Regions from separate parts of the Virgibacillus carmonensis genome, predicted to be linked through region 4. Evidence: riboswitches for the same ligand, from Rfam matches in the RefSeq annotation. Region 4 holds a riboswitch; each other region holds the start of a gene.
The links. A riboswitch is a leader RNA that binds a small molecule or an ion and turns the genes downstream of it on or off. The one in region 4 is predicted to bind thiamine pyrophosphate.

Region 1: linked by a shared signal. The riboswitch ahead of AC3G7N_RS13235 (lipoate--protein ligase family protein) and the one ahead of AC3G7N_RS10635 (ABC transporter substrate-binding protein) in region 4 are both predicted to bind thiamine pyrophosphate.
Region 2: linked by a shared signal. The riboswitch ahead of thiT (energy-coupled thiamine transporter ThiT) and the one ahead of AC3G7N_RS10635 (ABC transporter substrate-binding protein) in region 4 are both predicted to bind thiamine pyrophosphate.
Region 3: linked by a shared signal. The riboswitch ahead of thiD (bifunctional hydroxymethylpyrimidine kinase/phosphomethylpyrimidine kinase) and the one ahead of AC3G7N_RS10635 (ABC transporter substrate-binding protein) in region 4 are both predicted to bind thiamine pyrophosphate.

What each region holds. Positions count from the first base shown of each region.
Region 1 covers NZ_JBYQFJ010000016.1:36,583-45,259, forward strand. Annotated here, with positions in the region: gene AC3G7N_RS13215 (AraC family transcriptional regulator) at 1-553, opposite strand, end outside; gene AC3G7N_RS13220 (S66 family peptidase) at 1,215-2,228, opposite strand; gene AC3G7N_RS13225 (BsuPI-related putative proteinase inhibitor) at 2,335-2,829, opposite strand; gene AC3G7N_RS13230 (M4 family metallopeptidase) at 2,908-4,572, opposite strand; TPP riboswitch at 4,867-4,972, shown strand; gene AC3G7N_RS13235 (lipoate--protein ligase family protein) at 5,125-5,949, shown strand; gene lipA (lipoyl synthase) at 5,953-6,897, shown strand; gene AC3G7N_RS13245 (VOC family protein) at 7,073-7,423, opposite strand; partial or broken gene AC3G7N_RS13250 (ATP-binding domain-containing protein) at 7,563-7,748, opposite strand; gene AC3G7N_RS13255 (YitT family protein) at 7,881-8,677, shown strand, end outside.
Region 2 covers NZ_JBYQFJ010000014.1:10,775-19,451, reverse strand. Annotated here, with positions in the region: gene AC3G7N_RS12205 (iron ABC transporter permease) at 1-169, shown strand, start outside; gene AC3G7N_RS12200 (aconitate hydratase) at 241-2,187, opposite strand; gene AC3G7N_RS12195 (YceI family protein) at 2,411-2,944, opposite strand; gene AC3G7N_RS12190 (DUF6884 domain-containing protein) at 3,138-3,593, shown strand; gene AC3G7N_RS12185 (N-acetylmuramoyl-L-alanine amidase family protein) at 3,707-4,528, shown strand; gene AC3G7N_RS12180 (M3 family oligoendopeptidase) at 4,598-6,379, shown strand; TPP riboswitch at 6,444-6,548, shown strand; gene thiT (energy-coupled thiamine transporter ThiT) at 6,639-7,211, shown strand; gene AC3G7N_RS12170 (hypothetical protein) at 7,635-8,677, shown strand, end outside.
Region 3 covers NZ_JBYQFJ010000049.1:2,760-9,106, forward strand. Annotated here, with positions in the region: gene AC3G7N_RS19610 (GNAT family N-acetyltransferase) at 1-573, shown strand, start outside; gene AC3G7N_RS19615 (maltose acetyltransferase domain-containing protein) at 750-1,307, shown strand; gene AC3G7N_RS19620 (NUDIX hydrolase) at 1,410-1,841, shown strand; gene AC3G7N_RS19625 (GNAT family N-acetyltransferase) at 1,842-2,309, shown strand; gene AC3G7N_RS19630 (GNAT family N-acetyltransferase) at 2,365-2,826, shown strand; gene AC3G7N_RS19635 (VOC family protein) at 2,842-3,216, shown strand; TPP riboswitch at 3,286-3,387, shown strand; gene thiD (bifunctional hydroxymethylpyrimidine kinase/phosphomethylpyrimidine kinase) at 3,519-4,352, shown strand; gene thiM (hydroxyethylthiazole kinase) at 4,349-5,143, shown strand; gene thiE (thiamine phosphate synthase) at 5,149-5,805, shown strand; gene thiW (energy coupling factor transporter S component ThiW) at 5,846-6,334, shown strand.
Region 4 covers NZ_JBYQFJ010000011.1:22,910-31,586, reverse strand. Annotated here, with positions in the region: gene AC3G7N_RS10665 (glycoside hydrolase domain-containing protein) at 1-533, shown strand, start outside; gene AC3G7N_RS10660 (SLOG family protein) at 686-1,237, opposite strand; gene AC3G7N_RS10655 (hypothetical protein) at 1,542-1,838, opposite strand; gene AC3G7N_RS10650 (ABC transporter ATP-binding protein) at 2,172-2,909, opposite strand; gene AC3G7N_RS10645 (ABC transporter permease) at 2,911-3,669, opposite strand; gene AC3G7N_RS10640 (thiamine-binding protein) at 3,669-3,959, opposite strand; gene AC3G7N_RS10635 (ABC transporter substrate-binding protein) at 3,962-4,963, opposite strand; TPP riboswitch at 5,109-5,219, opposite strand; gene mscL (large conductance mechanosensitive channel protein MscL) at 5,296-5,679, opposite strand; gene AC3G7N_RS10625 (SgcJ/EcaC family oxidoreductase) at 5,771-6,220, opposite strand; gene AC3G7N_RS10620 (rhodanese-like domain-containing protein) at 6,220-6,594, opposite strand; gene AC3G7N_RS10615 (dihydrolipoyl dehydrogenase family protein) at 6,662-7,999, opposite strand; gene AC3G7N_RS10610 (HIT family protein) at 8,071-8,532, opposite strand.

The sequences.
Region 1 (8,677 bases), on a different contig from region 4:
CAATTATGCCAATAGACCCACAATTCTTTTCAAGTTCTTCTGTGAAACCATTGCTGTTAGACTCATCCCAAAAGGCTGGGATTCTACGATGGTTTTCCCCATCTATAGTAGTTGTTCTTATTCCTTTTCCGACCACGTTAAACGCATCTTTTTCGACAATCTTGTAATCCATTTCTACATCACCCTTTAATTGAATTTGAAAGAAGAGTCGTGGATAAGCCTTCAATAATTGACTGCTTTGACGTACGGATGACGGGCTTACTCCGTGTATTTTGCGAAATGCTTTTGAGAAAGATTCTGGTGTTTCATAGCCAAACTTTAGCGCGACATCAATGACCTTACTTTTTGAATGTATTAGTTCTTGTGCAGCCAATGTCAATCTTCTTCTCCGGATATATTCAGCCACTGTTACTCCTGTCAGCATGCTAAACATTCGTTGAAAATGAAATTTAGACATGCATGCTACGTTTGCTACTTCTTCAATTTTGAAATCGTACCCCAGATTTTTTTCAATAAAATCGATACCATCAGCCATTCTTTGAAGACCTTCCACCTCATCCTCTCCTTTCTAATCCAACTTTAGCATTCCAGTAATTTTCTATCCTGTCATTCCGTGCCTTTTGAAGACAGTTTTTTATTTGGCTCTTTTCGTAAGTTTTGTTGCTACTTAATCCTTACGAAATTGTGTCATAACATACCGCTCCGGAAATACACTACGCGCACCTTAGGGCTGCGCTGAGCCTCCTCGCTCTTTCGAAAAGCGGAAGCGACTGCCCAGCGGCGTACAAATAGATAGGCAGGTGAACAGCAGGGTGCCTTTCCCCTACGTTCATCCTGACTAACTATTTGCTAGGCGCTAGGAGCCGCAGCTAGACGTAGCAAAGAACGCTCACTGTGGGGTCTCGTCGTCTTCGCTTTTCCCGCTGGAGTCTTCGTGTATTTCCTTCGCTAGCATGGCGTTTGACTTTCGCTTCGGACAGTCGACTCCTGCTTAGAAAAGCAACAGCTGAAGATCCCGTAAGACAAGGAAAGCTTCACTGAAAAGGCATCGCACGCAGAAAAAGTGTTTTTCTTTTTCAAGGAAGCGGTTTTTGCTTCCGAGGAAGCTGAAGCGTTGCCCGCGGAAAGCGACTACCCGAAGCGGAATCGGGCGTTGCCACAATATCGTAGTTTAGTGATTTTGTGGCACAACAATCTTTTAGAAGACAGCTTCTTTAGTTAAACCACTGTTCTATTTCGCCTTTTCCATTCTGGACTTCGACTTCAGCATAGGCACCATTAATAAGTGTCATTTGTGGTGGAACATGACCACAATCAATGTCATATACAATTGGTAACTTTAAGTCTTGTTCTAAATCATTATATACATCCTCTATATCATAGTTCTCCACTGAATCATTCGCACTACTTCTACCGAACATGATGCCCGAACAATTATCAAACCAGCCCGCTAACTTCATTTGGACAAGTGTTCTCCGTAAGGCAGTTGTCGCTAAATTACAGTTTTCAAAATACCATAGGATTGGCTCATTATGGATAGATTCTTTCTGAAATTCATGAATGTTCCCATAAGGTGTACCTATCAAATGTCTAATTACATCAATACATCCGCCCAGCAATCTACCTTTTAGTCTGGTGTTTTCACCTGATAAAGTTTTCAACGTAGTTTGCTCGGTTAAATGGAATACTTCAGGGGATAGGTGCTCATGATCCCATGATTTTTGAAACTTATCAGATGAATATTGGATGATCGACTCTCCTTCTTTCGTAGCCAATACTTCCTCCCACATGGCCGTTGTCGTATCAGAATATTCGCCACGTAGATCTACAAAATTAGTACCATGCGCTGTCGCCATTCCAGTTTTTAATGTAGTAGCAAGTAGCAAAACACTTGTATCCGAATATCCTAGTACCCATTTTTTCTGAAAGGAATCAAAATCCAACTTGTCGATTACCTCAATTAGAAGTTCCCCGCCCCAAGGAGGGATGATAATATCAATTTTTTCGTCCTGCATCATCCGATTGAATTCTTTTGCTCTTATTTCAGCGGGAGCTGCTTTTGCCTTTTCTTGTGTCCACACGGTTTCTCCGCAGATTACTGGATATCCTTTTTCCTCGCTTCGACTAACTGCCTGTTTAAACATGTCATGCAACTCAGGTTCCACACCCGACGACGGTGCAGTAACTCCTACTGTTCCGCCCTTTTGTAAAATTGGATACGTAATCATTGTAGGCCTCCCCCCAAACTAATATTTCTTTTAGTATAACGCAAAAAAATTTTATGTATCAAAAAAAGAAAAAGCCAGCCTGCAAATAGGTGCAGAAAACTGGCTTTTAATTTTTTTCAATCGCAAATGTCGTTTTCGCCTTCAAAACGGGGTCAGTATGCAATATAGCTGTTAAGGAATACCTACCCTCTTGCAATTTTTTCGGTATATGCAGTTCAAATTCGACCTCTTCCGCTTGTTTTAATGTGATTGGATGTTTCTGCTCGTACTGGGCTTTGCTTTGTGATTTTTGAAAGACTGTTTCCCCGTCTTCATTGATAATGACGTATTCATACGATGTTTTTCCTGCTAAGATTAGTTCCTTTACCTGCCCTGTTTGATTTTTTATCTTAAAAATTGCATGGTCTCCTTCAACCTGGAGTGTCGCCTCTAATTCACCTGCAACAATGCCTCCACTACTGACAGAGGAATCACCGTTCTCGTTTATGTTTCCCTGGTTCTCGTTAGATTTGTCACTTGCTTCGTTAGTCTGCTCCTGTTGGTTGCAAGCAACTAATACCGTTATCAGAATTAAAAATAACGACAGTCGAATAAAGGGCATTAGCACATCTCCTTTAGCTCATTTTAAGCGAAATAATGCCGACCGTTGGTCAGCATTATTTCATATTAAACATTCTTCCTAATATACACCTACATTATTCCAAGCATTCGACACGGCATTGTATTCTGAACCATAGCCGTAGAAGTCAGCTGCAGATTGAAGTAATGCTGCACGTGTGTCGCTGAAGTTACTGTATGGTCCTAAGTAAACAGTGAGTGCACGATAGTAAATGTTCTCGGATTTTGATACACCTATGCTGGTGATCGTGTTGTATCCAGCCTTATTCGGTATTCCACTGTTCGTGTGAACACCGCCATTGTCAGCATTCGTATAAACGTAATCTCTCATATGACCAGGCTGCCCGTAAGCTGGTGGGTTGGAAAGACTTCTTAGTGCATCACCCGATCTTCCAGGTGTATAAACATCTTCTCCTAGTAGATAGTCTTCTCTTTCGACAAACACGGAAAACACATCTGACATCGACTCATTTAGTGCGCCAGGCTGGTCTTGATAAACAAGATCTGCTGAATAGTCGGTGACTGCATGAGTTAACTCATGTGCCACGATATCAAGTGCCCCTGAAAGTGGTGCAAATGTAGATCCGTCGCCGTCACCGTATACCATTTGTTGCCCATTCCAAAATGCGTTGTTGTAGTTGGAACCATAGTGTACTGTTGACCTTATGGTAGACCCGTTTCCATCAAAGCTATTTCGACCGAAAGTATCGTAAAAGTAGTCATATACTTCATCTGCATAAGCATGAGCATCTACGTCTGCTCCTTGTGAATTGCCAGTATAAGCATTATTGCTGTCAGCTGAACGATAGCCAGGTAAACTTGTCCCGTTGTTCGCTGTAAATGTTTCAATGACACCGCTCATTGGATTAGTTACATTATATAGGAAATAAGTTCCGTTTGATAAATAAGTATCTAATTCTTTATAATCACCAAGTACACCATACCCATAACCATCAGCCGCACCAGCATCTGTCACTGCATTGTACGAATCAACTACTGAACCATCTTTTGCATCGATAAAAATCTGCCAATTTCCAGGTTCAGGGTAAATGAATTGAAGTTCCACATGATAAGCTAGTTTATTAGCACCATCTTTCGAATAAACTACTAATTCTGCTTTTTCCGCTGTATTTTTCACGCTTGAATTTGACAGTTTACTAGCTTCTTTTAAAGCTTCCTTGTCTTCCTTCTTTGCTTTGGTTTCTTTTTTAGTCAAATCAATCGATTTCCATGCATGTTCAATCGCAGCATTTTTTGACAGGTCTGCTTTCATGTTAGTGTCCATTTCTTTAGCAACCTCAGGATGAACCTCACCCGTAACAGCAGAAACGATGTCCTTTTCATTCGTATGGACTGTAAACCTTGCACCGTAAACCGGAACGCCATCAACAGATTGCACAAACTCGTAATGCGTCATTCCAAGATCATCTTTCGACTTCTCTACAAATGTAAGGTCAGAGTTGGGGTCTAACTTGTAAAGCTCTTTATTATCTTTTAGATATTGCTTTACTTGGCCGACACCTTTTACAGGTTTTCCAGATAACGTTCCTGAAACAAAAGTTGGCACATTTTTGTCCTTATTCCAAACTACATCGAAATTCGACTTTGTCATCGCCTTCATTTCCTCAAGAGCCTTATCGCCAGTCTCGGCAGCCCCGGCAGTACCTGCAAAACCAGTTAAAGTTAAACTTAACGCTAAGGCTGTTCCAGTCATCGTTTTCTTCAGATTTCCCTTTTTCAAAATACATCACCTTTCCCTATTATACTATTTGATTTGCACGCTTATTACTATACATACGGCCGTATACCTAAACCTTAGCAAATTAATTAATAGTTTCATAGATTTATTTCCAACTTTCATGAAAACGGTTACAAAGCACCACACTCTCACCTTTAACAGGAAAAAAGTAGCAAAATGCGACAAATTTGATAGGTATATATGTTAGGTTTTTTGTATCCTGTAGTCTTTACATTACCTTCTTAACCCGTTAAGATATACATAGAAAAACTACATATTAATCAATAGCACTAGGGGAGCATTTTAACAGCTGAGAAGAACGACAGTGGTTCTGACCCTTTTACTCGAACTAGATAATACTAGCGTGGGGAAGTGAAGTCGAGGTGTATACTTTTCACAAAAGCAACTACATCAAACGAACTGCACCCCACACCAAGGATGCAGTTTTTTTATTTGGGCAAGTTAACCAAAGTAACGCGTTATTTTCTATAATATTTGGGCGGTGCCAGCCACTGCTCTCAACATTTGGAGGTGTAACATGTGAATGAGACTTGGGGGTTTATTGATACGGGCTTTAGTAGTGCTTCGGTTAATATGGCGCTTGATGAGGCATTGCTTAACTGGCATAGTGAAGGAAAAATCCCCCCTACATTACGGTTTTATGGTTGGTCAAAGCCTAGCCTTTCTGTTGGCCATTTTCAAAAAGCAGAGAGGGCTATTGATTTCGAGAACATACAAAAACACAGCTGTGAATTCGTACGTCGCCTAACCGGGGGTAGTGCTGTATTACACGACGACGAGTTAACCTATAGTATTGTAGTTTCGGAAAAGAAGGAATATATTCCATCCTCTATTCGCGCTGCTTACTTTGTTTTATCAAAAGGTATATTAGAAGGTTATAAACATTTAGGTATTCAGGCAGATTACGCAATTCCAGAGAAAAGACAGGAAAGAACAGATGTCTGTTTTGAAAAACCTGCCTTTTATGAAATGGTTGTAGCTGGCAAAAAAATCTCAGGAAATGCACAAACACGAAAACAAGGCGTTCTTCTGCAGCATGGTTCCATTCCAATGAGCATGAATAGAGAAATGTTATTTGATTTGTTCAAGTTTCCAACTGAAAAAATAAGGGAAACAAAACGTAATGCCTTTTCTGAAAAAGCAATTACCATAAATGAGATCACCAAGAAGCAACATACATACGATGATTTGAAAGAAGCATTTCGGAAAGGATTTCAATCCGAACTGAACATGGATTTTATACCACTTCAGCTTTCCGATAGTCAATGGAAAGAAGTTCATGATTTAGCAAAAACGAAATATGCCGGGGAAGAATGGAACTTATATCATCAGAGGAGTGTGTGACAGGTGGCAAAACAAGAAGAATACATACGTAAACCGGAATGGCTTAAAACAAAAATTAATACGAACAAGTCTTATAATAAATTGAAAAAGCTGATGCGAGAAAAGAATTTAAATACCGTTTGTGAAGAGGCACGTTGTCCAAACATTCATGAATGCTGGAGTGAGCGAAAAACCGCTACATTTATGATTTTAGGTGACACTTGTACCAGAGGCTGCCGGTTCTGTGCAGTGAAAACCGGTTTACCAAATGAGCTTGATTGGGGAGAGCCAGAACGCGTAGCAGAATCAGTAGCTATTATGGGCTTAAAGCATTCAGTCGTAACCGCTGTTGCTCGGGATGACTTAGAGGATGGTGGTGCTGCAGTTTTCGCGGAGACAGTACGTGCTATTCGCCGTGCAAATCCTGCTTGTACGATTGAGATCTTGCCTTCCGATATGAAAGGAGATTACGAAAGTCTTCATACATTAATGGACAGTGAACCAGATATTTTTAATCATAATATCGAAACAGTAAGACGATTGACTAAGAAAGTACGTGCCCGTGCGATGTATGATCGATCCCTGCAACTATTGAAACGGGTAAAAGAAATCGCACCAAAGACACCAACTAAATCAAGTATCATGTTAGGACTGGGTGAAACAAAAGAAGAAATTGTACAAGCAATGGATGATCTTTTAGCACATAACGTTGACATCATGACAATTGGCCAATATTTACAGCCAACAAAAAAGCATCTAAATGTTGAAAAATACTATCATCCAGACGAGTTTGCTGATCTCAGGGAAATTGCACTGAAAAAAGGATTCCAGCATTGTGAATCTGGACCGCTTGTACGTTCTTCTTACCATGCAGATGAACAAGTTAGTCAAACATCCGCACAACGCAGAATTAAGTATATGAAAGAATACGAAGAGAACGAAAAGAAACCAGTTGATTTTACGTTTTAAAAAAGCAGTATAAAAAATACGTGTTCAAAAAGTCGCCGAATTAGAAATTAGGTTTAGTAGAAGTTCCTCTTTTAACGAAGAGATTTGCCATTTATCATTTGGCGATTTTTTGAACATTCTCCATAGGATGAATCACAACATCAAAAGCTCCCAAATTAGTTGGGAGCTTCTTTTTTCAGCATTCACAAATCATCAAAATATTGCCATCCAAATCCTTAATATTGAACCATTGATTATGTTCAATTTCCGTCACCATCTTTACTCCCTTATCCTTCATAAAGTCATACGCCTCTTCAATGTCGGATGTATTGAAATGGAATGGGGGACTTTGGTAGATTCGTTCACGATGATATATTTTACTGTCTAGAACAACTCCGGTTCCTTGCATTGGCAAAACATATAAGTGATCAAATAAAATTTCCTCTGTCACAGGTAGCCCTAAAATATCACAATACCAATCTCTCGCCTTTTCAATGTCCTTTACTGGTATAAACACTGTTCCTATTTGATTAATAATTGGATTCATTTCGACGTCCCCTTTAACTTAACATCTATTAGTTTATTTCGATATCACAAATAATAAATCCTTCTTTTCTAATAAAAATAAGAATGGAAACACCATTTAAGGAATCCCCATATCTATGTTCTCATAACCCTATACTTATCTATTGAAGCTTCCTTAATAAACCCACATGGTCCCTTATCGTCAACATGATAAGTTCGTGCATCGCTCTTGTACTAGCCGTATAAAATAGATTTCTCGTAGATTCAGCTGCATATTGTTGGCGTGATGCATCAGGTATGATTACTGCGTTAAATTCAATCCCGTTTGCCCAATAAACCGGTAGGATTAAAATTCCTTCATCTGATTAAGACTAGATGAAGGAATTTTTGTACGTTTCATTAAATTGACAGCTTCCCCAAACAAATTTACACTAAATAGATATGTGTGAACGCTCGGAAAAGAAAGGAACAACACAGTAATGAAAAATCAACCAAAAATAAATCGGATTTTAAAAGAGTACCTACTAATAATTGTAGGGGCTACGCTTGTAGCGCTATCCTATAATATGTTCTTATTGCCATCCAAGCTTGCCGCAGGTGGAATATCAGGAATTAGTACCATCCTTTTTGAATTATATGAACTGAATCCTGCATACACGCAATTTTTAATCAATATCCCTGTCTTTATTATCGGTTGGCTGATTCTTGGTAATGACTTTGGCGGTAAAACGCTATTAGGGACATTTTGGGTACCCTTTATTATATGGTTAAGCGCTGATATACCGTATACCATAACAAATCCTTTGTTAGGTGCAATATATGGGGGGATAGTACTTGGCATAGGTCTTGGAACGGTATATAAAGGGAACGGTTCAACAGGTGGAACAGCAGCAATCGCTCAAATCGTTAAAAAGTTCACGGGGTTATCTAGTGGTTACTCCCAGCTTGTTGTGGATGGAGCAGTGGTTATCTCCTCCATCATCGTATTTAGTTTGGAACTAACTTTATTTGCACTAATGTGTATTTATGTAACAAGTAAAGTAATCGATAGAGTTCAGTTGCGTACATCATCAACAAAACTTATCCTCATCATTACCGAAAAGGAAGAACAAATTCAATCACTTATTAATAATGAAATTGACCGAAGCTTAACGAAAATCCGTACAGTTGGCGGATATTCAAAAGAAAATAAAACCATGCTGTTATGCGTCACGGAACAATCTGAAGCAGTACACTTAAAAAAACTTCTTCAAAAAGAAGAACCCACCTCATTTGT
Region 2 (8,677 bases), on a different contig from region 4:
ATCCAATCGACGTTTATTGCCTGTCACGATATTAATTGGTGGGTTGTTACTGTTAGTTGCCGATCTATTCAGTCGCACGTTATTAGCACCAAATGAAATCCCATCAGGAATTATCGTCGCGATTATAGGAGCGCCATATTTCTTATGGTTGATGAAGAGAAGGGCATGAATTCAGCTCGTCCAAACTCCTATGCCAATAAAAAACCGAGCCAGCTCAGGCTCGGTTTTTTCATATAATCATCACGTTTGTTTCTGACGGATCCAGTTGATTAGTCCACCGTGCAAGACGATGTTAACCTGGCGCTCAGAGAGGGCATGACGAACATTAATCTTACCTTCTTTCCCTTTAATCGTTACAGCAAACTCATTACCATTTTTAATTTTATCGCGCAAATCATTAAATTCCAAGATATCTCCCTGAGTCAACTTGTTGAAGTCCTCTTCATCAGTGAATACCAAAGGAACGACACCAAAATTGACAAGATTTTGCCAATGAATCCGAGCGAAATCTTTAACAATAACAACGCGAAGACCTAAGTATCGAGGTGCAAGCGCTGCATGTTCACGACTGGAACCTTGCCCATAGTTATATCCACCTACGATAGCGTGACCTCCAGTGTCCTTACTTTTCATTCCGCGGTCATAATAGGTTGGATCAATCGCTTCAAATGTAAACTTACTGATTTCTGGAAGATTACTACGGAATGGTAATACGCGAGCTCCACCAGCAAGTATTTCATCTGTAGATATGTTATCTCCAACGCTAAGTAAAATTGGAATCTTCAGCTCGTTTGGCAATGCATCCATTTCTGGAATGGAAACGATATTTGGACCTTTTACGAGTTCTGTTTTTTGTGCATCATCATAGGATAACGGCTTATCTAATAGGCGGTCATCCACGGATGATTCGTCCGGATCCTTAATTTTTGGATAGTTAAAATCGAGTGTTCGTGGATCTGTGATTTTTCCAGTCAAGGCTGACGCTGCAGCTGTTTCTGGACTACATAAGTAAACACTATCTTCTTTTGTACCTGAGCGGCCTGGAAAGTTACGTGGTGTTGTACGTAGACTATTTCTACCAGTTGCAGGCGCTTGCCCCATACCAATACACCCATTACAACCTGCTTGGTGGAGACGAGCTCCAGCTTGTAATAGACTTGCGATATGCATTTCTTTAACAAGGTTTGTGAGCATTTGTCTTGAGGTTGGATTGATGTCAAACGATAAACTATCAGCTATTTGGCGATCTTTTACAATTTCAGCTGCTATAGCAAAATCTCGAAATCCTGGATTTGCTGAAGATCCTATATACGATTGGTAAATTGGCGTATCCTTTAATTCGCTTGCTGGGACAACGTTACCTGGGCTAGAAGGCTTTGCAACTAACGGAACTAACTCTGACAGGTTTATTGTATCGTGAAGATCATATGTTGCTCCTTTGTCTGCCTTTAGTTCAATCCAGTCGTCCTCACGGTCTTGTTGTTTTAAATAACGTTTGACTTCCTTATCGGATGGAAATACAGTTGCGGTTGCTCCAAGTTCAGCACCCATATTTGCGATAACATGACGATCCATTGCAGATAAGTTGTCAAGGCCCGATCCGTAGTACTCAATAATTTTACCAACGCCGCCTTTTACATCATAACGGCGTAGCAACTCAAAAATAACATCCTTTGCGCTAACCCAGTCAGGAAGCTTACCAGTTACCTCTACTCCCATAACTTCAGGCATCTTGATGTAAATAGGTTCACCAGTGATCGCTAGTGCTACATCAATACCACCAGCACCAATTGCGAGCATTCCCATACAGCCATTCGCACATGTATGACTATCAGATCCTAGTAACGTTTTTCCAGGCTTTGCTAAGCGTTGCATGTGGATTGGGTGACTCACACCGTTTCCGGGACGACTATAATACATTCCGAAACGACGTGTAGCACTTTCCAGAAATAAATGGTCATCAGGGTTTTTGCTGTCGACCTGAATTAAGTTATGGTCAACGTATTGTGCGGAAGCTTCAGTTTTGGCATAATCTAACCCCATTGCCTCAAGCTCCAGCATAACCATTGTTCCAGTAGCATCCTGTGTTAACGTTTGATCAATTTTAAGTCCAATTTCTTTACCTTTTTCAATTGTTCCTGAAACCAAGTGATCCTTTATTAATTTTTGCGCGACATTTAACGGCACAATGTTACCTCCTCTTTTTAAAAAAATTACTACTATCATGATAGCTTTTCACTGTTACAAAAAATCATGCGTATAACTCTTAATCTATGCTAAATTTTGGATATTTTAATCCTTATTTAATCTTTACCTCATAACTACTATATGTAAACAGGAACTGGAATATATACTAAACAAAAAAGACCCTACTTATGAAAAGTAGAGTCTTTGATGCATCTAACAGCACTTATGCTTGCTTAATCGCTTCAATTTCGATGTTAATTTTTACCTCATCGCCTACCATAACGCCACCAGTTTCAAGTGCAGCGTTCCAAGTAAGACCAAATTCTTTACGGCTGATTTTAGTAGAACCACTGAAACCAGCTACTTCGTTACCCCATGGATCTTTTCCAGAACCTTCATATTCAACGTCAAATGTTACAGGATTCTTTTCTCCTTTAATAGTCAAGTTACCAGTCACATCGTAATTGCTACCAGCCTTCTTTTTAATATCAGTAGCTACAAATGTCATTTTCGGATGACTTTCTGCGTCAAAAAAATCTTCTGAGCGCAAATGATCATCGCGATCTTTCTTACGTGTATCAATACTATTGATATCTACAGTGAATTCAACTTTAGCACCCTCAAGATTTTCAGGGTCAGCTTCGACTACAGCTTCAAAGTCATTAAATACACCTTTTGCTTTTGAAATCATCATATGTTTAACTACGAATTCTAGCGAACTGTGAGCTGCATCAACGTTCCATTTTACATTAGCCATTTAAAATACCTCCGTGTTATTAATAGTATGTTAGTTACTTTTCGATACTTAGTATATAATTATTAGACGATGTTGTCAAGTAATTATGTAATAGTATCTAGTATTTCATTTACCCTGTCTATTTTTAAGTAAACTAGCCATTAAAAATGATACGATATACGTAATTAAGATTATACGGAAAGGTGGGAAACTTTTGAGTCAATTAAGTATTATCCCATGTGGAAAAAAGAAATTATGGGATAAGGAACCTAATCGTGGCGCTACACAAGCTAAGCATACTTATATCGGAACATTCCATACATTTTGTCGTAACTACGCGTTGCAATTTACCGATCAATGGGTGGTTTTGTCGGCAAAACATGGCTTTTTGATGCCAGAAGATATAGTGGATGAGAATTACGATGTGACGTTTAATAAGAAAAGTAATGAAATTATTTCATTTGACCGTTTGCAAAAACAGGTAAAAGCGAAACAACTTGATCAATTTGACGAACTAATTATTTTGGCAGGAAAAAAATATAAGAAAGTAATTGAAGGTAGCTTTGACAATAACATGTCTATGAAGTTTCCACTTGAAGCATACAGTGGAATGGGTTACATGCAACAAGCACTAAAGAAAGCTGTTGATAATGACAGTCCGTTACATTGATTTTTGAGAGTGATGAAAGGCATTTATCTGCCGTTCACTTATAGAAACAACTGCCACCTTTTAAAAAGTACTATCGATTGTAGAGATAGTACTTTTTAAAGGAGGAAATAGATATGAGGCCATTACTAATTATTGATCCGGGACATGGGGGAAAGGACCCTGGTGGTGGGTCCAATAAATTTTGGGAAGAAAAGAATTTAAATTTAAAGATATCCTTATACCAGTACAATCGGTATAAGCAATTAGGAATACTCGTTTCTTTAACAAGGCAATCAGATGTAACACTTACACCTGAAGTGAGAACAAGAATTGTACGAAATAGTGGGGCGACGTTTTGCCACTCCAACCATATAAACGCTGGAGGCGGAGACGGGGCTGAGATTATACATTCTATATATGGTGGGAAAGAAATGTCTAGAAAAATAGCAGCCGAAATGAAAGCTGCCGGACAGAATGTTAGACGAGTTTTCACTCGAAGGTTGCCATCAAATTCTAACCTGGATTTTTATTTTATGAACAGGAATACGGGAACAATCACTACATCGATTATTGAATATGGATTTGCTGATTCAGAAAAGGACGACATTCACCAGTTACAAACACAATGGAAAACCTATGCTGAAGCAGTAGTGAAAGGATTTTGTTTGTTTACTGGAAATGCCTATTTTTTGCCAACCGTACAAGGTGAAACAAACCCAAGCAAGCCATTAGAAATCTTAAAGATACCTGCGAGTGCTAACTCATGGCGTGTGTATCCATTAGATAAGAAGCCTGTTAAAGGTAATGAAAAAGGATTTCTTAGGCCGTCCAAATTTAATGGACTCAACTATCAGGTTCTTGGAAACCCTTTAAAACACGTTTATACAGTCAAAACACGCGATTTTGGCACTGTAAACATATATGCACATCCGGAAACTGGAGCAACATTTAAGTGAAAAATGATGCAACTATTCTAAATCATCGGTATAATAGAATTAGAATTTTTACTATTGAGGAGAGATTGAATGGAAAAAACGTATGAGCTCACATGGGATTTGGATACTATTTTTAAGGGTGGTAGTGACTCAGAACAGTTCGACTCTTACCTAAAAGAGATTAAAGCTTCGATGGAAGAACTTTTAGGTTCCGTTCAACAATTTAATCCGACTAGTGGTCGTGCAGACACGTTAATTGGTATTGTTGATCGGTTTGAGGTTACGATGAAAAAACTGCGAGAAGCTTTTGCTTACATAAGCTGTTTAAGTGCGCAAGATGTAAAAGATGCAAAGGCTAGTATGTTAGTAGGAAAGCGCAGTGAACTAAAAGCAGAAATGGATGCAATCCGTACAAATCTTGATCAAAAATTAGTGCAAATAGATGATGCGAAATGGGAAGAACTTTTGACACACTCAACACTTAACGAAGTATCGTTTGTATTAAATGAGAATAGAAATAAAGCGAAAGAACAATTATCTGTAGATCAGGAAGTAATGATCAATGACTTAGCTGTAGATGGCTATCATGGCTGGAGTCAAATGTATGATGCATTAGTTGGGAACATGAGTGTTGAACTTGAAATAGATGGTGAGCGTAAGTCCTATTCAGTTGGGCAGGCGTCCAATAAATTAAGCAATCCTGACCGTGCCGTTCGTGCACATGTTGCAGGACAGATTGACAAGGCTTGGAAAGCTAATTCAGATCTTTTTGGACAAACGCTCAATCATTTAGCTGGATTTCGTTTACAAAAATATAAGCATCGTAAATGGGATTATGTTTTGAAAGAACCACTCGAAATTAATCGTATGAAAAAAGAGACGCTTGATGCGATGTGGAAGGCAATTACCGATTATAAGCAGCCATTTGTAAAATTTTTACAAAAAAAGGCTGACTTATTAGGACGTGAAAAGCTAAGCATGTTTGATATTGGTGCTCCTCTTTCAGATTCTGTTGAAACAAAAACGTTCTCAGAGGGCGCCGATTTTATTGTGAAACATTTTCGCACCTTCAGTCCAAAAATGGCGGACTTTGCACAAATGGCGTTTGATAAGCGGTGGATTGAAGCTGAAGATCGTGCTGGGAAAAGACCTGGTGGATTTTGTACAAGCTTTCCAGATAGTGAGCAAACACGGATTTTTATGACGTATTCGGGAACATCCTCTAACGTTGCAACATTGGCCCATGAACTTGGTCATGCTTATCATCAACATGTGATGAATGATATTCATGGTTTAAATCAAGGGTACGCAATGAATGTCGCAGAAACGGCTTCCACCTTTGCTGAGATGATTGTAGCGGATGCATCTGTAAAGCATGCAAACGATGATAAGGAAAAAGTGTCTTTACTAGAGGATAAAGTGCAGCGTGGTGTAGCATTTTTTATGAACATTCATGCTAGATTTTTATTTGAAAATCGCTTTTATGAAGAAAGAAAACAAGGCATGGTATCCGTTAAGCGATTAAATGAATTGATGGTAGAAGCGCAAAAAGAAGCGTATTGCGATGCTATTGATGATTATGATGAAAACTTCTGGGCTTCTAAACTGCATTTCCATATCACTGGTGTACCATTCTATAACTTCCCGTACACATTTGGCTATTTATTCAGTCTTGGCCTGTATGCACATGCATTAGAATCTGACGGAGACTTTGAAGAGGACTATATAGCATTGTTGCGTGACACCGGTCAAATGAATGTTGAGGACCTGGCAGCAAAACATTTAAACATTGATTTAACGAAGCCCGATTTCTGGGAGAGTGCGATGAAGCTGTGTGTCAAGGACGTTGAGGAATTTCTCGATTTATCCTGATACATTAGTATTGTTAAACTACTAGAAATTCGTTATAATAAATGTAATGAAAAAAGCAATATAAAAAGCCTACAGGGGGAGCCATTTGGCTGAGAGTGAACATATATTTGTTCTGACCCTTTGAACCTGTTAGTTAATACTAGCGTAGGGATCGTGACTTTTTTGATGGATAAAAAGCAGTGCGCGAGGAATCCACCATCAGGAAACTTCCCCTAGGCATTGCTTTTTTTGTTTGGAAAAAATAGGGGAGGTAATAGTTTTGCGTTCAAAAAAGATTTTATTTTTAATTGAGGTATCCATTTTTACAGCATTAGCACTCGTATTAGATTTAATTCCATTTTTGTCGTTTAAAATCTGGGCTCAGGGTGGATCGATTTCACTGGCGATGATTCCGGTCTTTATTGTTGCATTTCGGTGGGGGATCAAAGGCGGTTTGTTGTCCGGGTTCCTCTGGGGAGTTTTACAGGTGGCGACAGGTACGGCTTATATTTTAACCCCAATCCAAGGAGTCTTGGATTACGGGGTTGCTTTTACTGTTTTAGGTTTTGCTGGGATTTTTGCTAATAAAGTACAAAAAGCAGTTAAAGATAGTCGTACAAAAAAATACTTAACATACATCATGTTCGGCGTATTGTTGGCTTCAAGTCTACGTTTTATTGCCCATTATATTGCGGGTGTAGTCTTTTTTGAGTCTGCAATCGATGGGCAAACGGTCTGGATGTATTCGTTACTATACAATATATCCTACATGATACCATCATTTATTATTTGTACTGTCGCTGTGTTCCTCTTGTTCCACAAACAGCCAAGAACATTGTTAAACGCAGCTTAATAAAGTTACTCAACAAATGACAGCCTTGATTCTTATCAAGGCTGTCATTTTTGTTGTATACTGTCTATAAGAGGTGATGTTAATGCGTGAGTTAATTGGCGTGTGCCAATCATGTGGTAACAACGTGTATTGTGAGAATGGATTTTTTAATGGCCATCAAGAAAATGGTAAGCTTTTATGTAGTGAGTGTGCTGAAAAATTAGATAATGAGAATGGGTAGGCAGCCTTTTTTTAATAAGGTTGCCTTTTTGTATGCTACATACTGATGAAACCGTAAAAGTTACTGATGATCGATACGGGTCACAAGAAATAATAGAATATGTACTACCCATAGAATCGGGAGCTTTCTTTCACTCAATCTTGTAAAAGTGCATAGGCTATAGCACATTCAAAAATAAAGGATGTGAGAAAGGAAGTAGAAATATGGAATTAACCGTTTCACATTGGTTATATGGATTTTTTACGTTAGTAATTATTGGAACCATGATTTTCAAGAAGGGTGTTGTACTTCCCACCTTACTTGGAACGTTCGTGATTGCGTGGGTGTATAAAGGGAGCTTGGTTGATGGATTTACCGCAATCTTCAATGCCAACCTTGTTGCAGCAACGGAACTATTCAGTATCTTCCTAATCATTACATTTATGATGGCATTACTTCATGCTTTACGAGATCTTGGTGCGGATCGGCGAATGATTCAACCAATTCAAAAAATGATGGTTAATGGTCATGTATCGTTTTTCGTTTTAATCGGGGTAACGTATGTCATTTCGTTATTTTTCTGGCCAACACCTGCTGTACCGCTTATTTGTGCGTTATTGGTTCCTGCAGCTGTTCGGGCGGGCCTTCCAGCCATGACAGCTGCAGTGGCAATTGCTTTGGCTGGGCAAGGAATGGCACTTTCGTCTGATTATATTGTACAGGTAGCTCCAAGTTTATCTGCCAAGTCAGCTGGCATCAGTACTGCAGCAGTAACAGATACGGCGTTAATTTTATCACTGATCACTGGTGGTGTAGCAATTCTATTGGCTTATCTCATGTATCGTAAGACAATTCGTAAAAAGGACAGTCCACTAATTGCAGAGGATTTAGCAAGACTGGAAACAGCAACTGAATCTACAAATATGCCCCATGGTGCACATTTATCAACATGGAGTAAGGTATTTGCAATAGTGGTACCAGTATCCTTGTTGGCAGTAGTCATTTATATGATCTCCACAAAATTAACGTCTGGTCGTATGAGTGGCTTTGAAGGTGGTGGTGGTGCAGCATTTATCGGGGGCGTTGCTGTTATCTTATTACTACTTGCGACAGTTGCGTTTGGTAAGCATCATGCACTGGATTACGTTAGTAATCACATTACAGAAGGATTTATTTTTGCCTTCAAGGCGATGGGACCAGTAATTCCGATTGCAGGGTTTTTCTTTTTGGGTAGCGCAGATTTTGCTGGAAGCATTCTTGGCATTGA
Region 3 (6,347 bases), on a different contig from region 4:
TTATTTCAGGAAGCAATAAAAGAGATCCCAAGTAATGCAAAAAGAATTTTAGTCAATGCTCCGGCTAAGTCAAAGTCGGCTAAGCGCTGTTTGCAAACCCTTCCTGCAGAATATGCTTTCTCGGAGTACCAAATGAAATGGAAGTTGAAAAAGTTAGAAGTTAGCGATGATCCTCTTCAATTAAGGAAGGCTACTTCAGCTGATTTGGAAGCGGAAATTAAGTTGGATGTGGCATGTTTTGGTTTGGAAGAAGCCGGTGCGCGTGAATTTAATCAGGGTAATGCGGAAAATGATAAGAAAACTTCCTATATGATCGATGTAAATGGGGAAACAGTTGGTAAAATAGGTATCATGCGTGATGATAAGGAAATCTATATTCATGGGTTCGCTGTTTTTCCAGCATTTCAAGGAAAAGGCTATGGGAGAATTGCTTTGATCCAAACAGTTCTTACTGAGCAAGCATCGGGAAAAGACATTCTATTAGAAGTGGCTACTGAAAACAAACATGCACTTAAGCTATACGAAGACTGCGGTTTTCATTCTTATGAGGTGCAGGATTATTATCAGACTTAATAATAGAATGGTTAAAATGAATGGGGGATAAAGTGAAAGAATATTATATAATAAAAGTCTAATCCGACTGGCACTTATGATTATGAAAGTTGCTAGCTTATTCGCTAGATGTCATCCGTAATCACGATGATTTTACGGGAATTATAGCAAAGTGATAGCAAAAGGAGATGGTTATGATTAAAACTGAAAAACAAAAGATGGTAGCCGGGGAAATGTATAATCCATTTGTTTCCGAACTAATAGAAGGGCGCAATCGTGCGCGTCGGTTAACCCGATTATTTAATCAATCACTGGAAACGGAGAATTTGAAACGAACAGAACTTTTAAAAGAACTTTTTGGTTCCTGCTCTGAAAATATATTTATCGAACCTAGTTTTCGTTGTGACTATGGCTATAACATTCATGTTGGTGAAAACTTTTATGCTAACTTTGATTGTGTCATTCTAGATGCTTGCAAGGTACAGATAGGAAAAAACTGTGCAATCGCCCCAGGTGTACATATTTATACAGCGACACATCCTATTAATCCAGTGGAAAGGGTTAGTGGTATCGAATATGGAAAGCCTGTCACTATTGGAGATAGTGTATGGATTGGCGGGAAATCTGTTATAAACCCAGGAGTGACAATAGGAAACAATGTCGTTGTAGCTTCGGGATCCATCGTTACCAGAGATGTTCCGGATAATGTTGTGGTGGGTGGGAATCCTGCGAAATTAATTAAGCATATTAATTGAATGGACATGAGAGGTCGGTATTGAAGATAAGCATCTTACGGAAGAAGATGGAAATGTGAAACGAAGATTTTGGTTAGAAAATAGATAAGGGGGTTTGTAAAGTTGAGACGAGTAGATGTTGCTTATTCACTTATCCATGATGAAGTGGAAAATAAAGTATTAATGGTGAAAAACAATAAATATAATAACTGGTCGTTGCCTGGAGGAGCTGTTGAAGCAGGCGAAACTTTGGAGCAAGCTGCTGTCCGGGAAGCGAAAGAGGAAACAGGATTAACGGTAGAAGTTAACGATATCGTTTCAGTGAATGAAGCTTTTATGACGAAAGATGATCACCATGCCTTATTTATTACCTATAAGGCAAAAATTGTTGGTGGGGAACTTGCAATTCAAGATACCGATACCAGTGTTGGTATTTCAGAAGTGAAGTGGGTAGATTTGAATACAGCAGCTGAATTAATGCCATATCATAAGAATGGCGTGAAGGTCTTGTTGGCATCATCGATTCCATATGTGTTTCAAGGGGTGAGGAATTAAATGCTATTTAAGTTTTCAATCATGACTCAAGAACAAGCGGAGGAAATTGCATATAGCTGGCATTATGGTGGTGAATATTCTTTTTATGATATACAAGCAGATGCGGAAGATTTTCTGGAGTTCATTGATCCGGAACAACGTAGTGAATCGACGTTTGTTGTGCAGGACGGGAATAAAGTAATTGGCTTTTTCAGCTTTCATAAAACAGATTCAACCACTGTGGACATTGGGTTAGGAATGAGGCCTGACTTAACAGGGGATGGTAATGGGTTAGACTTTTTAGAGGAAGGCCTTGCTTTAGCTAAAACAAAGTATAACCCAGATAAAATCACACTATCCGTAGCCACCTTTAATCAAAGAGCAATAAAGGTTTATAAGCAAGCTGGTTTTGTAGAAGTAGAAACTTTTATGCAGGAAACGAATGGTAGTAGGTTTGAATTTGTAAAGATGGAGCTGCAAGTCAGATAGGTAATGAATGTTGGTCACGATAAAGTGAATAAAAAAGAAGGTAGGGTATGTTTTTTTGGAATTAAAACGGTTTGAAGAAAATATGATTAATGAGGTTGTTACTTTATTTAGAGGAACGATCTTAACAATAAATAGAAAAGATTATTCAACGGAACAGGTCAAGGTATGGGCTAATAACTCCCAGCCACTTGATGAATGGGTAGATCGCTTAGAAAAAACCACTACATATGTTGCAATTATCAATGGTGGAATAGTAGGTTTTGGCAACCTGACTGAGGATGGTTGGATTGATTTGCTGTATGTACATAAAGACCATCAAGCAGAAGGTATTGGTTCAGAGATTATTACACGGCTCGAATTTGACGCGAAGCAGCATCACATTAATCGTTTATCGACTGACGCAAGCATTACAGCGAAACCCTTTTTTCTTTCTCGAAGTTATCATGTACTTGCGACGCAAACAAAAATAGTAGATGGGTTTAGCTTTATCAATTATAAAATGGTCAAAACTATTTAACAGGAGGATTACCCTATGCACAATCCTATTAAAAGCAAGATCAACACGATTTTTGTTCATGTCAGTGATTTAGCTAGATCGGTAGAATGGTATGCGAGATTGCTGGGAGAAGCTTATGAACCATCAGAAGTTTCGAAGCCGGTCTTTAATCTGAAAATTAACCACCATACAGGTTTAACATTGGATGCTGGACCAAAGGGTGAGAAGAAAATAATTAATCCTTCTCCATATCCACTGTTTAATTTTCACACAGATAATATCCATGATTCCTATCAATTTGCGAAAAACCTTGGTTATCAAATTGATTCAGTTATCGTTGAATTTGATGACTTTTCTTTTTTTACCTTAAAGGATCCTGATGACCATACTATCATGATTTGTACCGGATAACAGAAATAGTCCATTTATCGAATTGACAAAAAAAGGTATACGTGTTTAAGTAAGGTTATAACTTAATAGAAAGTCCACTAGGGGTGCCATTTTGGCTGAGATAAGGAAATTCTTAATCCCTTTGAACCTGATCTAGTTCATACTAGCGTAGGAAAGTGGAGGTCGGTTGTATCAAAGACAACTTTGTATAAATACAAACCACTCCAATTTCTGGGGTGGTTTTTTGTTTAAAAAATACTCCGCATCAGATTCTTCACTGCCCCTATTGGATGTTCAATTCTGAATGAAAGGGGCTCTTCTCTATGAAACATTCTATTCCAACCGTACTTACCATTGCAGGCACCGATCCAACAGGAGGTGCTGGGATACAGGCTGATTTAAAAGCTTTTCAGGAGCGTGAGGTTTATGGGATGAGTGTTGTGACATCGATTGTAGCACAAAATACGATTGGCGTTCAGGATGTAGAGCACTTACCCACTAATTTTATCCAGAAACAAATCAAAAGTGTGTTAGCGGATATCTCACCAGATGTAGTCAAAACAGGAATGATTGCCACTTCAGAGATGATGGTGGTTATAGCAGAGGCAATTGAGAAGCACTCGATCCCCTATGTGATTGACCCTGTAATGGTTGCAAAAAGTGGTGACCATCTGATGGACGTCAATTCGAAACAAACAATGATTGAACGGCTATTACCACTTGCAACAGTTGCTACGCCAAATGTACCAGAGGCAGAAGTGTTACTCTCTGAATCTATCAAGTCCGTAGCAGATGCTGAAGATGCAGCGCGGCGTATTGTTCATGAGCTTGGTGCGAATGCGGCGGTTGTGAAGGGTGGTCATCATTTTAGCGAAGAAGCGGTTGATGTTTTATATGACGGTGCTGACATACACAGGTTTCCCACTGCGCGAATAGATACCAAACATACACATGGAACAGGGTGTACGTATTCCGCGGTCATCGCGGCTGAACTCGCAAAAGGGAATTCTGTTTATGATGCAGTGAAGACAGCGAAATTATTTATCACAGATGCTATTCGCTTTAGCTTAAAACTTGGAAAAGGAAATGGTCCAACAAACCATTGGGGTCATCGTTTACAAGGATTGCCAGAAAGGAATAGGAGGATTTTTCAATGAACTATCTTACACAGATCAAAAATCAAAAACCGCTAATTCATAATATCACGAACACGGTTGTTGCTAATTTTTCAGCGAATGGATTATTGGCGTTAGGCGCTTCACCTGCTATGGCAAATGCCCCTGAAGAAGCGGCTGAAATGGCATCACATGCGGATGCGCTCGTATTAAATATTGGCACATGTACACAAGATCAGGTTAATGCGATGATTTTTGCAGGAAAAGCGGCCAATAAAAAAGGCATACCAGTTAGTTTAGATCCAGTAGCAATTGGTGCGACATCTTTTCGTACGAGTGCAATCAAACAAATTTTATCCAAAGTTGATGTGTCAGTTATCCGTGGTAATGCTGGAGAAATAGCTTTACTAGCAGGGTTGGATGCCGAAATAAAAGGTGCTGATACCTTAGTAGATGAAATTGACCCTGAAGCAGCCACACATGTTGCTGGAAAATATAAGGCGGTAGTTGTTGCAACAGGAAAAGTCGATACCATCACTGACGGGTATAAGTATACGCAATGCACAAACGGGGTAGCAATGCTTCCAAATGTTACAGGAACCGGGTGTTTATTAACGGCAATTGTTGGTGCATTTCTTAGTGTAAGTAGAGATTTCTATGATGCGTCTGTGCAAGCAGTGTGTAGTTATGGTGTAGCAGCAGAGTTAGCAATGGAGCACTGTAAGGGTCCGGGAACGTTTTTACCATCCTTATTGGATGAATTGTATACCTTAACTGAAGAAAAGGTTAAGGCAAAGGCAAGTCTTCGCGAGCTCACTTTAAAAGGAGAATAAAGCAGATGGTAGATAAAAAAAGTCTTCGCTTATATTTTATTATGGGTAGCACAAATACAATAGAGGATCCTGCATATGTTCTACAACAAGCAATTGATGGGGGTATTACAATTTTTCAGTATCGGGAAAAGGGGCTTGCCGCCAAAACGGGTGTTGAAAAGTATAAGTTAGGGATTGAACTTCGTAATATTTGTCTGAATAATAATGTTCCGTTCATTGTGAATGATGATATTGCCTTGGCCATTAAGCTTCATGCTGACGGTGTCCACATTGGTCAAAAAGATGAATCGTTGATTAACGTAAAAGAAAGACTTCCAAACTATATGTCTGTTGGTGTATCAGTGTCAACTGTCGAAGAAGCAGTCCTTGCCGAGCAACAAGGTGCTGATTATCTTGGAATTGGACCTATTTTCATAACATCTACCAAAGCGGATGCACTCGATCCAATAGGGATAAAAAGAGTAGTGGAAGTCAGTGAAAGAATAACTATTCCAATTGTAGCAATTGGTGGGATTAAAAGGGAAAATGCAGGGGATATCATGAAATCTGGAGCGTCGGGTATATCGATTATTTCAGCAATTAGTCAGGCGGGAAGTTGTAAAGAAGCGGCTTATGAATTAGAGGTAGCTACTAGATTAGCAGAGGTAAATAGTAAAAATTAAGGAGGTGGTTGGACTAGAAAATTCGAAAAGGAGGCTAATGATGTATCGCACAAGAGTTTTGACCACAATGGCAGTTTTTATCGCAATCGGCGTTATAGGATCGCAATTACTTTGGTTTCCGGCTGGGATCGCAAAAGCATACCCTGTCCAGCATGCGGTAAATGTGATGGCAGCGATAACACTGGGGCCTGGCCCAGCAGTAGTGATTGCGTTTATGACAGGGTTAATGCGTAACATGCTTGGACTTGGAACGTTACTCGCTTTTCCAGGTGGGATGATTGGTGCGTTTTTAGCTGGGTATTTGTATAAAAAATTTGGTCGTAAAATGCTAGCTGTAGTTGGCGAAGTAGTCGGAACGGGAATAATTGGATCGTTATTTTCAGTACCATATGCAAATCTACTAATGGGCAGTTCACTTGGTGCCTTTGTCTTTTTGCCATCATTTTTAGTGAGCAGTATTTCAGGAGCGATTATCGGTTACTTAGTTGTGATTCGTGTTAAACAAGCAAGTCCATTACAAAACATATAGTAATTAGTGCGTG
Region 4 (8,677 bases):
GTGATAAGGATGGAGTTTCAACCGGATTAGATACCAATGAGGTAATCTTTCTGCATGAACAAGGTGTAAGAATATTACTCATACACAACCATTTTACAGATGCAACTGGCTATGATCATGGAGAAGAAGAAGCTGAAGAGGCAATTGCATATGCCGAAGACCTTGGCGTCTTATACGGAGTTGCTATATTTGGTGATATCGAGCCAGTTTATCCAGTAGATTCTGCTTTCATGGAAGGTTGGTATGATACATTATCCGATTCTGTTTATGAGCCGGGAATTTATGGTGTTTTTGGCGAAGGAAGCGCCCTATTAAAGGCCTATAACGCAATGAATCAAGAAGCAAGAGGAAATACAATTGTGTGGACGGCATTTCCACAGAGTGAAATCACCACTAAAGAGAACGCTCCGGAATACAATCCTCAAGGGCCAGAAAACTCGTTGCTTTACGGTTGGCAATACGCGATTGAAGCCGAACAATGTAGGATAAACACAAATTTATATCAAAATGAGATGCTAGATCATTTGTGGTAGATTGGTAGTGACTATAAAGGCGATGACAATGTCGTCGCCTTTATTTTTGTGATGAAATTACTGGCTTACATCAATTTAAATTGTAAACTTCAGCCGCTTTATTAGAACTTATACCATTAGTTAGAATGGCAACTTAAACCGATGTAACATGCTCAGCTCCAATAATCTGGATCTGCCATCCGTTGCTCTTCTACTGCATCATCCAAATCGGTTGGAGTGATTAAATATATGGGATAATTCCTTGCCTTTTTTGCCTTTTCATAAAAAAATTGATTACTTCCTGGGTGTTCATCATCTAATAGGATTAGGCACCCATCGCTTTTTTCAACAAACCAATCATTTTTCGCTTTGAATTGAAAACCACCCTTATATTCTCCCTTATACAGCGGTTGATGAAAATCAGCTGCCATAATAAGTTCTTGATACGATTGTTGAATCGGCTCTGGCCACCGATTTTCTTGATTCTCAAATGGCGGAATGATACCAAGTTTTACATCATACGTTTCTTGTAAATCCAAAACTACTTCCCCAGTCCACAATTCGACACCCATTTGACCTGATATTAATATCCATTCCAGGCCTTCTTCAATAAGCATAATCAATCTTTTTTTGATTGCAGCCTTGATGAACGATATTTTATGATCGTCCGCTTTAAATATACCTAATTCCATTGATTTATAGCCTGTCACTGTTAGAACCTTCATCATGTGCACCTTCCTTTAAACTATCCAAACGATATGAAGTACTTTAGAAAAATTCGCCATTCGCCTCGTCCTTAATAGCGAATGGCGAATTTTTCTTATACCGGTGCTTCCTTAAAACCTTTATGCTTTCCTTTCGTGAAAAAAATAGCAATGCTACTAATATAACAGCTAATATCAGCCCAGTTACAAATATCTTATATCTGCATTTGTTTCTTTTTATTAACTTTTCTGATATAAAAGCACATTACCACGTTAATAAAAAATACAAGAAAGATGACTATAACAAACATAACCGCAAACCCCTTTATGTAGGTTGAAACAAATTCGTTAAAAATAAAATATACATAATAATTGCCGATAAAGCTAATGTAAGTATGATCGTCATTATGCTTCTTAGCATTGAAATCCAATTATACACTCCTCCAAAACCTATCACGCCGAATAGAAAGGTGGCGAGTGTTAAAAATAACACAATATAAAATGGATGCAATCCACTAATGGCAGTAATAAAATTACCGAATTCTTCTGAAGAGGCTGCAACAAGAAACAATACAATACATCCAACAGATACAATAGATGAAGCCATATTTATTTTATCCATCAAGTTGATCACTCCAACTTTCTTTTTTCATCATTAATTACTTCTATATCAACAGTATGAATTCCTTTCTATATTCATCAATCAAAACAAAAAAGGGCAACACCTCTGAAAGACGTTGACCTTATATCTTAAAGATATTTAATTAACATTCATGACAATAACCCCAACAACAAAAACAATCAGTGGTATATACCAAAGTATATCTGTGAAATTTTTTCTAACCATTTCATTATCTTTATCCTTCATGTTGCAGGCCCCCTTGTTATCCAAAATCACAACGTTTTATAGTTTAAATCCCAAGGGAGAAAAAGGCAACACATTTTTGTGATCTTTTTAACCGAGATTACTTAATTGCTGATATATGGCTTTTTTCCATTGCAAAAATCCTTCTGTTAAAAGTAAATCTTCATTTCTTGGTCGCTTAAAAGGTATGGTAAATTCTTTTTTAACAGTTGCAGGATTGGCTGACAAGACAATAATACGGTCTGATAAATAAATCGCTTCTTCAATGTTATGTGTGACAAAAAGAATCGATCGCTTATACTCTTCCCAAATTGACAACAACCATTTTTGCATATCCAACCGGGTAAATTCATCCAAGGCTGAAAATGGTTCATCTAAGCAAATCAGTGCTTGGGGACTTAATAAGCTGCGAATGAATGCGGTACGCTGCCTCATCCCACCTGAAAGTTCATGGGGATACGCCTTTTCATAGCCATTCAATCCAGCACGCTCAATCATTTTCAATGCCTCCTCCTCATTTTTCTCACCTCTTAGTTCTGCACCAAGTAAAACATTTTGAAGAATTGTTCTCCACGGTAATAGTGAAGGGGCTTGTGGTGTATAACTAATTGACCCTCTTTTCCCATTGATTTGGTTTTCATCTAAATAGATATCGCCTGAATCGGGGTTAATGATGCCACCAATCAAATGAAATAATGTACTTTTCCCACTTCCAGACGGTCCAAGTATGGTAACAAATTCCCCTTCATTCACCGTAAATGTTACTTTATCCAGAACAGATTTATTTCCAAATGATTTGGATAGCTTGTTTACTAGAAGTTTTCCCATATTAACTCCTCTCTGGTTTCCATTTGACTAATTTCTTCTCTAGAAGATTGATACATGCAAAAAATAATAGACTCAACATCATAATCAACATTATCGCTACGAATACTCGATCGGTTCGGAATGAAGAGGATGCTAAAGTCATATACACACCTATTCCTTCACTGGCTCCAAGCCACTCAGCTATTACTGCCCCCATTACACTATAGGTGGCGGATATTTTAAATCCAGAAAAAACAGATGGCATCGCATGTGGGCATTCGAGTTTACGAAAAATTTGGCTTCTTGTTCCGCCAGCCATTTTCATATAATGCTTTAAATCACGATCTGTTTGCCTAAATCCATCTAATGCCGCTACGACAATAGGAAAAAAGCAAACTAGTGTAATAATGATAACCTTTGGTAGCATCCCAAAACCAAACCAAATGACAAGTAATGGTGCCAGTACGATAATAGGAATATTTTGCGATAAAATTATTAATGGATAACATACCTCTCTAACCAATGGAAGTAAGTGCAGACAGCTTGCAACAACTATTCCAACTAGACTTCCAATTGAAAATCCAACCAATGTTAATGTTATCGTTGATACTAGATGGTGCTGATAGCCTTGCCATTCATCAATACCAACTTGCCAAATTTGCGACGGTGCTGGAAGGAGCCATGTCGGTATTTCGAATAGTTTACTACCCACCTCCCATAATATAAATAGAAGGAGGAGAACTACTGTAGGTCTCCATCCTTTTTGCATCATAGTTTTCATTAGCGGTACTTCTTCGTTAACTCATCCATGGATGCACCACTAGGTTTATAGAAAACTTTCACCTGTGAAATGATACTTTCGCTCCCAAGTTCAACCATCTTTTCATTCATTTTTTCAATGACCACCAGGAGCTCTGACAAGTCTCCTTCCATGGTTGTTTCAAGTGGATGAACTTCATATTTAACAGCCGATTCTTCTATGACGGCAATCGCTGCATCTACGTATGGAATAACATTCTCCCCGTTTTTTGTCTTTGGTATAATTTGAATGCTTACTAATGAATTGCTCATACTTACTCCTCCTCTTTTTTAGGTAAAAATTCATTTGTGAATGCTGCATTACTATTCAACTCTTTTTCTAGTAGATCATGTTCATACATCCAGCCCGCATAATTCTCCCAAACCTCAAGCTTTTGCACTCCCCATTGTTCTGCATCTGCTTGATATTTTGGTGATAACCATTTTTGACTTGCTTTTACTAATTCCGCATCTATTTCTGGAACCGCTTCAATTAATATTTCCGCTGCCTTATCTGGTTGGTCTATTGCAAATCCATATCCTTTTGAAACTGCTGCTATAAACTTTTTCACAGTTTCCGGGTTTTCTTCAATCATTTTTTCATTTGTTGCAAGTACTGGCGTATAGTAATCCAGCTTCTCAGAGTAGTCTGTTAAATAGAGCATGTTTAATTCGACATTTCGAAGTTCTGCCTCTATTCCAGTCCATCCATAATATATCCAAGCAAAATCGATATCACGCTTTACCGCTGTGAAAAAATCTGTATTACCCATATTTACGATGTCTACTTTTTCAATAGCAGCATTTTCTTTTTTCATTAAAGAGGAAAGTATTGCTTTTTCCACAGGAGCGCCATACCCTCCATATGTTTTACCTTCAAAATCTTTTAATGAATCGATTCCCTTTTCTTTTGGTGATGCGAATCCTGAAGTATTATGCTGAATGACAGCAGCAATTGATACAATTGGTACGCCTTGCACACGGGCCTGGGTGACTCCCTCTTGATAACTAACACCGAAATCGGCCTTACCTGAGGCAACCAACTGGTTTGCACCTACTTCTCCAGGCATAACAATCTCCACATCTAAACCTTGATCAACAAAATATCCTTTTGCTTGTGCGACATAAATTCCTGTGTGATTGGTATTTGGTGTCCAATCAAGGACAATCGATATTTCCTGTAATTCTTGATTCTTTGTTGTCGTGCTGGTTTCATCGCCCTTACTACATGCAATAAGAACAAGGACACAGGTTAATGCTAGTAATACTTTTTTCATATTCCATTCCCCCTCTTTTTTTTCCGTACTTTGGGTTTTGGATTGATCGGATTGTTCACAAGCGTTAGGGATTATGTATGATAAAAAAGACATATAAAAAGCGCCATAGGAACGGTCCTAGGGCGCATACGAAAATACATTATCATTATCGTCTGAACATGTTCCCTACGCTGGTTTCAACCAGATCAGGTTCCAAGGGTCAGTATCTAACGGATACAATCTCAACCAGCATGCACTGGTCCCCCCACAACTTTCATTATTTAGTTGTCATAGTTATGTTAACAGATTGGTCGGTGCCTGTCACCCCCGGAGTTCGTTGAATAATAAATGACTTATTTCCTATTTTTGTTTTTTAGTAAATCACGTATTTCAATAAGGAGTTTTTCTTTGGAATCAACTTTTGGGGGCTTATTTTCAACTGAGTCCTCTTTAGGTTGAATCTTCATTAATAACCGGATAGATATAAAAATAGTAAATGAAATAATAACAAAATTGATCACCGATTGAATAAAGATGCCATACGTAACTTGTGCGCTACCGATCTTGTACATTAAGTTGGAAAAATTAATACCATCTAACAAAATTCCAATCAGGGGCGTGATAATATTATCGACTAGAGATGAGACGATATTCCCAAACGCTCCTCCCACTACAACTGCAATTGCTAAATCAAGAACATTGCCTTTCACTGCAAATGCTTTAAATTCTTCCCACACGAATGTCACCTCCACCCTAGTTTATATATATAAAGATACTTAGAAATTAGTATGAAAAAATGGACTTCCTATGTGCGGAAGTCCATTTTTATTAATTTGCTATATCCCTTAATTCATTTGTCATTTTTTCAACTAATTCCGGTCTACCATGAAATTGAGCTGGGGTGTTTTGAAAAAGTTCAATCTGCCAATTTCCATCTTTATTAACAGCTACGAGCGTGTGGTGGGTATTTAGATTAGGATCAAGATCTGAATGTCCTGGCGGAACCATACCAGCTATAGCCCGCAAAATCTCTGTATCTGAATCTAGTTTTCGCACCCCTTTAACTTTATACACAAAAGGTGGTGTTGGATGTTCTTCAAAAATTGGTTTGAGATGGGAATAAATCTCATCACTACCGCTTGTTAAACTCCCATCAAACCCTATCAGTTCACCTTCATTTGTGAAAAGTTCCGCCATTTCATTTGCGTCGCGATTATTCCATGCATCTATTAATCGTTGATAGAGCTTATAAACTTCATTTGATTCGGATGAGGCCATCATTTGTTTCCTCCTTCGTTCCAACTTTGAATACCACCTTGTACAGTTGTAACGTATCGAAATCCTCTTCTTTTCATTTTTGCACTCGCTTTTTTCATTTGCCTCTTGTTATCACTAATGAGAACAATTTCATTACTTCGCTCAAGTTTTTCAATACTTGACGATAACTCACCCAATGGAATATTTTCAAAACCACGTATATGATCTTGCTTATATGCTTCAGCTGAACGAACATCGATAAATTGTTTACCTTTATCCTTCAAATGGCCATGCAATTCAGAGGGGCTCTTACGTCTCACACCAATTACCGGCATGATTCTTTTTAACAATAAATAAAAGATTATCGCCAGAACGATAACTAAAACGTTTTCCAATTAAAAACAACTCCCTATTAAGTACACTAATAGGAAAACTATCGTACTTAATACCGCTTGTCAATGATTAGACTAGTGCACCAATATCCGATGCCGCAGATGGATAAGCAAAAGTAATGTTTTTAAGTTGATCAGTTGTCAGGTCTAGTTGAATAGCCATTGCAAAATAGTTAATCAATTCATCAGCTTCATCACTAAGTAAATGCACACCTAAAATAAGCTCATTACTTCTATCCGTAATGATTTTAACAGCAGCATGGGTTTCGTTGGTTCTGCTATAGGTGAACCAACTAGATGTATCCAAATGATTGATATCAATATCTTTGCCAGTCTCACGCGCTTTCTCCTCAGAAATACCAACTGACGCAAGTTTTGGAACAGTGTACGTTACAGATGGTGTTCCTTTATACATCGATTTCTTCTGATTTCCTTTTAATAAATTACTGATAACCGTACCTGCATCGATGTTAGCAACCGGGGTTAACGGCGGTCCTTCCGTATCTGCTACATCACCAATCGCATAGACATGCTCATTTGATGAACTTTGTAAAAATTCATTTACAGTTACACCACTCTTTCCACTTTTAACATTTCCTTTTTCTAGATCTAATTTTTCAATTGCAGGAACTCGTCCAGCACCGTGAACAACTAAATCAGTATCCCAAGAAACCTCATCCGAATTAACCGTATAGCCATTTTCACATTTCACTACAGAATTTACTGGCTTATTAAGATGAACATGAATGCCAATATCCTTGGATTTATCTAGCAGTTCGTTAACCAACTCTTGGTCAAATGCTTTTAAAGGTTTGTCGCTTCGATGAACGATGTGAACTTCTGCACCTGCTCGTGCTGCAATATGGGCAAACTCGAATGATATGTAGCCGCCACCCACAAATACGATGTGCTTCGGTAATTCTTTAAGATCTAGGAATTCATCACTTATGGTAAGATGTTCTGAACCTTCGATTGGAAGTGGTGTTGGAATAGCTCCTGTAGCAATAACAATATTTTTACCAGTAAGTTTTTGATCGCCGATTTGAATGTCGTTTTCACCGACGAACTTTGCTGTACCATGTAATGTTGTAACACCCGATTCAGATAAGCTTTTCTCCATAGATTCTGGTACTGGATCTGTGAAAGTATCTTTAAACTTTATCAGCTCCTGCCAGTTTATTTGAACAGTGGATTGAACTCCGCTTCCTTGCATCCGCTTATTTCGGTCTATAAGTTCAGCCGCTCCTACTAATACTTTCTTTGGATCACAACCACGTAATGGACATGTGCCACCATACTCACGTTCATCTAAAATGGCAACGTTCCAGCCAGCACTGGCACACTTTGATGCTACACTAGCACCTCCTGGACCTGTCCCAATTACGATTAAATCAAAATTTTTCACCATGTATATATTGCCTCCTTGTTTATCTACTTAGACTTTTCCCTTCAGCAAATAAGAATAAACAAGGTCAATGCCTACCTCTTTTTTGGTCGTTTGTTTTCAGGTTGCTTTATCCAATGTCGGATTCCTTTTCCGGCATAAGGCTCATCTTCAAACCTCGGAATAATGTGAAAATGAGCATGTGGAATCGATTGACCCCCAACCTCACCAGTATTCCAACCAACACTATATCCATCAGGCGCAGATGTTTCGTCAAGAAAATCTTTAGCTTTTTGCATCAAATCTCCAGTATCTTTCCATTCTTGTTCAGATAAATCAAAAACCGTTTCCACATGATTTTTGGGTATGATTAAACCGCTTCCTTCTAGTATGGTTTGTTCCTTCTTTTTCTGTATGTAGTAACAGGAGTCATTTTCAAAGATGATTTTTTGTTCTTCATCATAAAGCGATACGCAGAATGGACAATTTTGACTGCTCTTCATGGAAATCCTCTTTTCTTTTCTCAATTTTAATAAATATGTATTAAACCCTATCATATCAATGATTTCGACATATTAAAACACTCAATGAATGTATTTTTTAAAGTTTTTTTCTGAAAAAGTTGCTGTTTTAAAATAATCATGCTATACTAAGGTTAATTATTGTTGTTCGGTAGTAAATTAAGGATTGCAGAACCAACTT